3 regions of the Janthinobacterium sp. NKUCC08_JDC genome follow, and region 2 is predicted to be linked to each of the others. Evidence: predicted binding sites of a transcription regulator. Region 2 holds the regulator's gene; each other region holds the start of a gene.
What was found. The regulator FNR, encoded in region 2, switches genes on or off when oxygen is low (the NO sensors DNR and NnrR bind a similar motif). The targets are predictions, from matches to a motif close to TTGATNNNNATCAA.
Positions count from the first base shown of each region.

Region 1: the regulator FNR is predicted to act here: its motif matches at 1,242-1,255, upstream of KO538_RS23235 (universal stress protein).
Region 3: the regulator FNR is predicted to act here: its motif matches at 1,851-1,864, upstream of KO538_RS01525 (OmpW family protein).

Region 1 covers NZ_JAHKQW010000012.1:185,106-188,368, reverse strand. Annotated here, with positions in the region: gene KO538_RS23240 (MFS transporter) at 1-1,172, shown strand, start outside; gene KO538_RS23235 (universal stress protein) at 1,310-1,747, shown strand; gene KO538_RS23230 (murein transglycosylase A) at 1,780-2,958, opposite strand; gene KO538_RS29510 (hypothetical protein) at 3,068-3,202, shown strand; gene apaG (Co2+/Mg2+ efflux protein ApaG) at 3,228-3,263, opposite strand, start outside.
Region 2 covers NZ_JAHKQW010000004.1:378,248-381,510, forward strand. Annotated here, with positions in the region: gene KO538_RS14050 (response regulator) at 1-873, opposite strand, end outside; gene fnr (fumarate/nitrate reduction transcriptional regulator Fnr) at 1,113-1,871, shown strand; gene KO538_RS14060 (FixH family protein) at 1,875-2,399, opposite strand; gene ccoG (cytochrome c oxidase accessory protein CcoG) at 2,454-3,263, opposite strand, start outside.
Region 3 covers NZ_JAHKQW010000001.1:328,025-331,287, reverse strand. Annotated here, with positions in the region: gene KO538_RS01540 (MerR family transcriptional regulator) at 1-115, opposite strand, end outside; gene fur (ferric iron uptake transcriptional regulator) at 197-637, opposite strand; gene KO538_RS01530 (LysR family transcriptional regulator) at 887-1,783, shown strand; gene KO538_RS01525 (OmpW family protein) at 1,930-2,547, shown strand; gene KO538_RS01520 (MetQ/NlpA family ABC transporter substrate-binding protein) at 2,637-3,263, opposite strand, start outside.

The DNA of each region.
Region 1 (3,263 bases), on a different contig from region 2:
ATTGCTTCGGCGCCCAGATTACCTCGCTGGCCCTGCCCCTGTGCGCGGTGCTCTTGCTGCATGCGACGCCGGAACAGATGGGCGTGCTGGTTGCGCTGCAGGCGCTGCCGTTCGCCCTGTTCGGCTTGCCCGTCGGCGTGCTGCTGGACCGGCGCAGCAAGCACCCGATCATGCTGTTCAGCGAAAGCATGTCGGGCCTGGCCCTGGCCAGCGTCGCCGTGGCTTACTGGTGCGGCGTGCTGTCGATGCCATGGTTATATATAGTGGGCTTCATCATCGGCACGGGCTTCGTCGTCGGTGGCGGAGCCGAACAGGTGTTTCTGACTTTCCTCGTGGGCCGCGATGGCTTGATCGATGCGCAGTCGAAATTTGCCGCCACCGAATCGGCTTCGCGCCTGATCGGTCCCGGCCTGGCCGGCGTGCTGGTGCAAGTGCTGTCGGCGCCAGTCGCCATCCTGTGCACGGCCTGCGGCTATCTGGTTTCCGTTTTCAATCTGCGCGCCATGAGCGTGCGCGATCCGCGTCCCGCACCGTCCGACAAGCACGCCTTGCGCGACATCGCCGACGGCTTGCTGTTCGTCTGGAGCGAACCGCTGCTGCGCGCGCTGGCCTGGGGCGCCGGCATCTGGCACTTCCTGTTTTACGCCAGCATGGCCTTGACGGTGCTGTTTGCCACGCGCGACCTGGGCATGAGCCCTGGCGTGCTGGGCATGACGCAGATGCTCGGCGGCGCCGGCGTCCTGCTCAGCGCCTTCATCGTCAAGCCATTGACGCAGCGCTATGGCGCCGGCCGCACCATCCTGATCGGCCTGGCATCGACCTCGCTCTGTTTTGCCCTGACGCCCACGATACCCGCCGCGCTGTTCGGCAGCGCGGCGGCCAGCGCCGTGGCGTATGCCATCTTGATGTTCTTTTTCGATTGCGGCGTGATGCTGTTCTTTATTCCCTACCTGGGCTTGCGCCAGAAAGTCACACCCGACCCCATGCTGGGCCGCATGACGTCGACCATGCGCTTCCTGACGGTGGCGACGGCGCCGCTGGGTGCGCTGGCCGCCGGCTGGATAGCGGAACATTTTGGCGTGCGCAATGGCCTGGCCTGCATCGCGGCCGGCAGCATCGTGTTGACGGTGGCCATGGTGTGGGGCACGCCGCTGCGTAGCGTGCGCACCTGAAGTGGTGAACGGGAATACACTGGCAAAAGATTGCCTTGGCGACACTATTCACGCCAAAGCCCGTGAGGTTTGATTTACATCAAGGTTTTAATTGATGTAAATCCATAAGCTGTCTTACATCACTTGAGGAGCACGCTATGTTTAACACCATCTTATTTCCCACCGACGGCTCGCCGCTGTCCGACAAAGCCGCCGAGACCGCCCTCGCCTTCGCCCAACTGAACAAGGCCAAGCTGGTCGCCATCAGCGTGGTGCAACCATTCCCGTTCTCGCCGATGGCGGACGGCGGCATCGTGCTCGACGCCAGCCTGTATGAACAGCAGATGCAGGAAGCGTCGCAACGCGCCATCGACAAGATCGGCGCAGCGGCAGGCGCCGCCGGCGTGCCTTTCGAAGGCGTGGTGGCCGTGTCGCCGAGCCCGCACGATGAAATCGTCAACGCGGCGCAAACCTACCATTGCGACATCATCCTGATGGCTTCGCACGGCCGCAAGGGTTTGAACAAGCTGTTCGTGGGCAGCGAAACGCAAAAAGTGCTGGCCCACACCCACCTGCCAGTGATGGTCTTGCGCTAAGCTACACCACGAACTGCCCGGCGACGCTTTCCCTAGCGCGCCGGCGCCTGCTTCGGCAACAACACCCACACGGCGCCGCTCTGCTTCATGCGGCCCGCATTCTCGGCCGCTTCCGCGCCAAAGCCAAAGAAATAATCGACACGGATCGGCCCGCGAATGGCGCCGCCCGTATCCTGCGCCATCACCAGCCGCTGCATGGGAATCTCGCTATTGGCTTGCGTGGTGGACAGGAACACGGGTGCGCCCAGCGGCAAAAAGCGCGAATCAATGGCCACCGAACGCTGCGGCGTCAGCGGCACGCCCAGCGCGCCCTTCGGCCCCACTTTCGGGTCGAGCAAGCGCTCTTCCTTGAAGAAGACATAGCTGGGATTGGCGTTGAACAATTCATCCTTGCGCGTGGGATGGCCGGCGATCCACGCCTTGATGCCCTGCGCGGAGGCCTGGCTCAAGGTCAGCTCGCCCTTGTCGACCAGGTAGCGGCCGATCGATTTATACGGATGGCCATTCTGGTCCGCGTACGCCACGCGCACGGTTTCCTGCGTATCGGTCAGCTGCACGCGGCCGGAGCCCTGCACCTGCAGGAAGAAGGCCTCGACTTCATCATCCACCCACAGCAATTCCTTGCCCGTGACGGACGTGGCGCGCTCGATGTCGGCGCGGGTCGCATACGGTATCACTTTCTTGCCGACCAGCTTGCCCCGCAAGCGCATGTTCTTCAATTCCGGATACACGCCGGACAAATCCACCGAGACGAGGTCGTCGGGCACCTTGTACAGCGGTGTCTGGTATGGGCCGCCCCGCTTGCGCGCCCCGTGCAGCAGCGGCTCGTAGTAGCCGGTCACCAAGCCGGTACTGGCGCCATCGGCGGTGATGACTTGATTCGGCACAAAGAACGTCTCGAAGAACAGGCGGATGGCCTTGTCGCTGTCGGCATTCACCTGGCGCGCGATGGTGCACGATTCCTTCCAGTCCGGACGTTTCACAAGCACGCCGCACGACGCCATGAAGGCGGGCCAGGCGGCGCGCATGTCGTCGCGGGCCCAGCCAGGCAAGGCGGAAAATTTGGCGGGCACGAAGGTGGGTGCCGCCACATCCGCGGCGTCCTTGGCGTCGGCCGGCTTGGCCGGAACCGGCCTGACGACGGTCGGCGCGATGGGCGGCGCCTTGCCGCTGGCAGCGGGCGGCGCGGGCGGCGTGGTACAGGCGGACAACGCAAGCGCGACGGCGCCGATTGAAACGGGTAGACTACCGCGTGTCAACAGACGGCGGGTAAATACTAAGCTGCGGGTAAATAACATAGGGGTGCGTATGTGGATCTTGATGATAGAGGCGCTGGTGGCGTTCTTCTTGCTGGCATTTATAGTCTGGTGGACCATGTATTCGGGTAAAAAACCCGCACCGCCGGCGCGCAAGCAACTCAGCGAAGAACAGGACAGCACTGAAAAACTGAAGTAAGGGGGCGCAAGCCCCCGGCGTTGCGTCAATGCAGGGTGCGCGGCACCGACAGCACGAACTC
Region 2 (3,263 bases):
GCTCCACAGCACCAGCCGGTACAGGACGCCATCGAACGGTTCGAAGGCGTCCGCGACGGGCAGCGAGGTAGCCAGCAGCCAGTTCACCGATTTCAAACGCTTGAAGCTGTTGACGGCCGTGATGCCGCGGCTGTTGGTGCTGACCATGCTGCCTTCGCCATCTTCCTTCAGCAGCTGGGTGGTCGTCAGGTTGGCGCTCGGCTGGCGCGGCTGCAGCAAGCGGCTGGTATCGGGATGCAGCACGTAGCGCGGCACGGCGCCGCGCGTGAGGATGAAGTAATAGCCGCTCTTGCCGATCTTTTCCGAGCGCAGGCGTCCCAGCAGGTTGTCCTTGTACAGGCGCAGCACGCCGATCACCACGCCGGCCACCTGGCCATCGGCGGCCAGCACGGGCGCGACCATCTGCACGATGGGCATGCCGCTCGACTTGCCGAGCATCGGCTCGGTGATCATGGGCTGGCGCGTGCGCAGCACGGTCTGGAAATACTCGCGCTCGGCAACGTTGATGCCCGTGCGCCCCGCCACTTCCGGCATGTCGGCCACGACGGCGCCCTGCGCATTAAGCACCAGCACGTCGTCGAACAGCACCAGCATCGAGCGGCGCGAATAGTATTCGCGCAATTGGGCCGGCTGGGCCATCAATTCCGGCGGCTGCTGCCTGGCCGTCAGGGTGACGATCTGCAGCAGCATGCCCAGCTTGTCGTCGAGCTCGGCAGCGGTGCGGCTGATCAGGGATGACTGCTGGCTCAGCAGTACTCGGGTGAAGTCGTCGCGCATGTGCTGCACCTGTATCATGGTGACCAGCGCGATCATGGCGATCGAGGTCAGACTGGTGGCCAGCGCGACTTTTGCTTTGATGCCGAGAGGCTTCATGATTTCCTTTTCAGTACCGGGCGGCACAGGCGGCAGATAATGCTGTTAGGAATTTTCCTATCAATACATCAAGTTGGCAAGCGGCGCCGCGCAAATGGCCCTCCCCGCATGGGCTTTTGACGATGTTGCCATATAATTAAAGTCGGAACGTCGTTTATTCGCCGAAATTGCGGTGAAATTGGCACACGGCAACCCTGTATGCAGTAAACTTGTTGTTGCATTTTCTAAAAGGTACCGACATGACTGAAGCGCTCCTCACTCCAACCTTGCCCACAGTGACCGTGGAAGCGTTGCGTGCGCGATGCTCGACCTGCAGCATGCATCAATTGTGCCTGCCGATGGGCCTCGATATGGGCGACATGGACAGGCTGGACCAGATCATCGGCCGCCGCCGCAAGATCGTGCGCGGCGCCTCGCTGTTCCGCATCGGCGACTCGTTCCAGAACCTGTACGCGATCCGGCTGGGGCACTTCAAGACGTACCAGATCAATCCGGGCGGCGAGGAGCAGGTGACGGGTTTCCAGATGGCCGGCGAACTGCTGGGCATGGACGCCATCAGCGCCGACCGCCACCACTGTAATGCGGTGGCGCTGGAAGACAGCGAAGTGTGTGAAATCCCGTTTTCCAGCCTGGAACAATTGCTGGGCAATATGCCGACCCTGCTGCGGCATTTCCACCGCATGATGAGCCAGGAAATCACGCGCGAGCAAAGCGTGATGCTGTTGCTGGGCAATATGCAGGCGACGCAGCGTTTTGCCGCCTTCATCGTCAACCTGGCGTCGCGCTATGAGGCGCGCGGCTATTCGAGCAGCAAATTCCAGCTGCGCATGTCGCGCGAGGAAATCGGCAACTACCTGGGCCTGACCATCGAGAGCGTCAGCCGCCTGCTGTCCAAATTCAAGAAGGAAGGCTGGCTGCGCGTGTCGAACCGCGAGATCGAGATCCTGCAACCAGCCAAGCTGAAAGCCATTACGGCAGGCACGGACGTCTGCAAGTAAGGCTTATAACTCTTCGTCCGCATGCAGCGCGATGCTGCGCTGCACGGGCCAGGTCCAGATGCCGGACAGGCGCCACTCGCGCTTGTCGTTTTCCACCAGCACCTGCCAGCGGCTGCGCTCGAGCATCGGCAGCGCGACCGAGAAATTGCCGGCCGCATCGGGCTGCACCAGCAGCTTGATATCTTTTTCCGGCAGGGTCGCATGCGCCAGGTGCAGCTGCAGCGGTCCCTGGTAGGCCTTGCCGAAGCTGTGCACGGAACCGCTCAGGCGCGCTTGCGCCACGTCGTACGCCAGGCTCGTCTCCATCGCCAGGTCGCTGGCGATCGTGTCGCGCTTCAAATCCTGGTTGATCGCCTTGCCCTGCTTGTAATAATCGCCCACCACCAGCGCGTCGGGCTGCGTAAACGCGATATAGCCCATGAAGCTGCCGACGACCACGGACAGGCCGGGGCCGATCATCAGCAGCCATGGCCAGCGATGCTTGTACCACGGTGCAACGGGAGGCTGCAGTTTCAGACTGTCGGACATGGTATTTCTCCTGTGTAAACGGCCAGCCCCCATGCGGGGACCGGCCTTCCTGCATTAACGCGGCACGATGAAGACCGCGCTTTCACGCACATGCAGCGACGGGTTGTCCAGCGATTGCAATTCGATCGCAATCTTGTTCGACCCCTTCTCGCCCACGCCGTGCGGCACGCGCAGGCGGATCGGCCAGCCCAGCGTTTCCGTCGGCTGCAAGGTCACTTCTTCGCGCGTCAGCAAGGTCAGGCCCGGCAAGCCGGAAGCGCTGATCTTGAAATGCTGGCTTTGCTCGGACGTGTTCATGATCTGCAGGCGGTAGACGTTTTCGATCATGCCGTCTTCCACTTCGCGTCCCATCGAACCGCGGTCGCGGATCACGTCCATTTTCAGGGGCGTGCGCAGGGCCAGCGAGGTACATACGGCGATGATGATCAGGGCCAGGATGGAAGTGTAGATCAAGACGCGGGGGCGCATGGCGCGCTGGCGTATCTGCTTCGAATTGAAGTTGTTTTCCATCGCATGGTCGGTGCTGTAGCGTATCAGGCCACGCGGCCGCTCGACCTTGTCCATCACGCTGTTGCAGGCATCGACGCAGGCGGCGCAGCCGATGCATTCATACTGCAGGCCGTTGCGGATATCGATGCCGGTCGGACACACCTGCACGCACAGGGTGCAGTCGATGCAATCGCCCAGCTTGTCGTTGTTGCCGGCCTTCTTGCTCATGGCGCCGCGTGGTTCGCCGCGCTTGGCATCGTAGGTAATGATCAGGGTGTCCTGGTCGAACATGGCGCTCTGGAAGCGCGCATAGGGACACATGTATTTGCACACCTGCTCGCGCAGCCAGCCCGCGTTGCCGTAGGTTGCCAGGCT
Region 3 (3,263 bases), on a different contig from region 2:
TGTAGACGCGATAGACGCCCGAGCGGCGCACGTCCCCCAGCAAGCCCAGCGCTTCATAGTGGCGCAAGGCCTTGGGCGAGGTGCCCGCCAGGCGGGCGATTTCTCCGATGTACATGCTTGTCCTTGTCCTTTTATCGAGCTGCGGCGTACGCAGTGTAGCGCAGCTGGCTTGCCAGGCGCTAGCTTGCGCGCAGCCTCAGGAGGGCTTGCGCGGCGGGACTTTCTTCGCCGTACATTCGGCGCAGGTGCCGTACAGCGACAGCGCATGCTCATGCAGCACGAAGCCCCGTTCGGCGGCGATTTCGTTCTGGCGCAGCTCGATGCCTTCATCGACGAATTCATCGACCTTGCCGCAACCGGTGCAGACCAAGTGGTCGTGGTGCTGGCCTTCGTTCAGTTCGAAGACGGCGTGGCCCGATTCGAAGTGGCGGCGAAACAGGATGCCCGCTTCGGCAAACTGCATCAGCACGCGGTAGATGGTGGCCAGGCCCACGTCGATTTTTTCGGCCAGCAAGAGTTTGTAGACATCGTCCGCACTCAGGTGCTTGATCGTGCCTTCTTGAAACAGCTGCAGAATCCGCAAGCGGGGGATGGTCACTTTCAAGCCCGATTCACGCAGTTCCCTCAATATATCCATGTCTCCCATTCCTTTTTTGTAGTCGCCTAGCGAGGTCATTCATTATATCGCAAATGATAATCATTACTATTCTCATTTGTATCGTTTGAGCTGGAAATAGTATGCTGCGCGGGCAGGCGGCAATCCAGTGACATCGGCGCAAGTGGCGATTGCGTGGCGGGCAACTTGTGCGGGCAGTTATCATGAAGAATCGGAAAATACCCGTTGAACCGCTACACTGTGCACCAGGCAATAACAATGGAGCACGGCATGGACCGATTTGATGCGATGCGGATCTTTACGCGCATCGTCGAGTTACGCAGTTTCACGCAGGCGGCGCATGACCTCGGCTACCCGAAAGCGACGGTCACGCATGCGATCAAGCAGCTCGAAGCGCGGCTGCGCGTGCGCCTGCTGCAGCGAACCACGCGGCAAGTCATGCCCACGCCCGATGGCGAAGCGTATTACCAGCGCTGCGTGCGCCTGCTGGCGGACCTGGAAGAGACGGAATCCGTGTTCAGTTCGGCGGCGCAGCAGCCGGCCGGCAAGCTGCGCATCGATTTGCACGCAACCCTGGCCATGCATTTCGTCATGCCCGTGCTGGACCAGTTCTGCGCCCGCTATCCCTTGATCGAACTGGAAATCGGCATGGGCGACCGCCTCGTCGACCTGGTGCGCGAAGGCGTCGATTGCGTGCTGCGCGTGGGCGAACTGGGCGACTCGTCGATGGTGGCGCGCCGGGTGGCGCTGCTCGAACAAATGACATGCGCCAGTCCCGCCTACCTGGCCGCGCACGGCACGCCGGAAAATCTGGCGCAACTGGCGGGCCACCGCGCCGTCAATTTCTTTTCCGCCCAAACGGGCAAGGTCTGGCCCTTCGATTTCAAGGTGGATGGGCAGCGGCACAGCGTGGCCTTGCCGGGCACGGTGTCCGTCAACAATGCGGACGCGTATCACGCCTGCTGCCGCGCGGGCATGGGCTTGATCCAGGCGCCCCGCTATCACCTTGAGCAGGCGCTGGTGGCCGGCCAACTGGTGGAAGTGCTGCGGGACTTGCGTCCCGACCCGTTGCCCGTGTCCGTGCTGTATCCCCATCACCGGCAATTGTCGCCACGCGTGCGCGTGTTTGCCGACTGGGTCGCCAGCGTGTTTGCCGAGGCGAATTGACGCGCTGCGGCATTTTCTTGACCTGGGTAAAGGAAAAAATCCCTCTAGTGATGCCATCTAGCACTATTTGATGTGGATCAAAGTTTTTGTTGCACTGCAATCTTAGACTTCGCAGCGTTACTTAACGACAAAAAGAGGGAACTAGAATGAAAAAGTCCGCAACTGCAGCAGCAATCGTCCTGGCCGCCATCGGCGCATTCGCCAGCAACGCAATGGCACAGGAAGGCCCATGGCTGGTCCGTGCCCGCGCCGTGCACCTCGACCCGGCCGATAAATCTGCTCCTGTTGGTGGCGTCGGCGCATCCGACCGTTTGACGGTCAGCAGCAAGACGATTCCTGAAATCGATATTTCGTACTTCTTCACCCCGAATATCGCTGCCGAGCTGATCCTGACTTACCCGCAAAAGCATGACGTCAAGCTCGATGGCAACAATATCGGTACCTTCAAGCATTTGCCGCCGACCCTGTCGCTGCAATACCACTTCATGCCTGAAAAACAGTTCAGCCCTTACGTGGGTGCCGGCATCAACTACACGAATATCTCCGACGTGAAATTGCTGAACGGCGCCGGCCGCCTGGAGCACGACAGCTGGGGCTACTCGCTGCAAGCCGGTGTCGACTACAAACTGGATAAAAACTGGTCCCTGAACTTCGACATCAAGAAAGTGCAGATCCGCAGCGACGTCTTCATCGGTGGCGCCAAGGCCAGCGAAGTCAAGGTCGATCCTCTCCTGATCGGTGTCGGTGTCGGCTACCGCTTCTAAGCAGTGACCGGCTGCGCCCATGCGGCGCGGACAATAAAAAAGACGGCCAGGTGTGAACCTGGCCGTCTTTTTGCATGGCATGTGCCGCTTTATTTTTTCAGCGTTTTTTCCAGCGCCAGCTGGTAGTCCGTTTTTTCGTAGCCGGCCAAATACTTGTTCGTTGCGTCGAGGAAGGCGCGCGAGCGGTAGGCCGCTTCCAGGTCCTTGACCCATGGCTTGGCCTTGTCGGCCGTGCGGATGGCAACCAGGTTGATGTAGCTGTCCGAGATCTTTTCCACGGCGAGGGCCGACGTCAGCTTCATGCCGGCGGCCAGGGCGAAGTTACCGTTGACGAAAGCGTAGTCGGCGTCCGCCAGCGAGCGTGGCAGCTGCGCCGCTTCCAGCGGCACCAGTTTCAGCTTCTTCGGATTTTCCAGCACGTCGCGTTCGGACGCGCGCAGCGGGTCGACGTTCGGTTTGAGCTTGATCCAGCCCATCTTGGCCAGCATCACCAGCGCGCGCGCCTGGTTGGTCGGGTCGTTCGGCATGGTGATGGTGGCGCCGTTCTTCACGTCGGCCAGCGTTTTCTGCTTGCCGCCGTACAGGCCGATCGGCATGGTCGGCACGGTGATCAAGGGGCTCAGTGGCAGCTTGTTATCGGTGGCGAACTTGGTCAGATACACGATGTGCTGGAACACGTTGGCGTCCAGCGAGCCTTCGGCCAGCGCGTAGTTCGG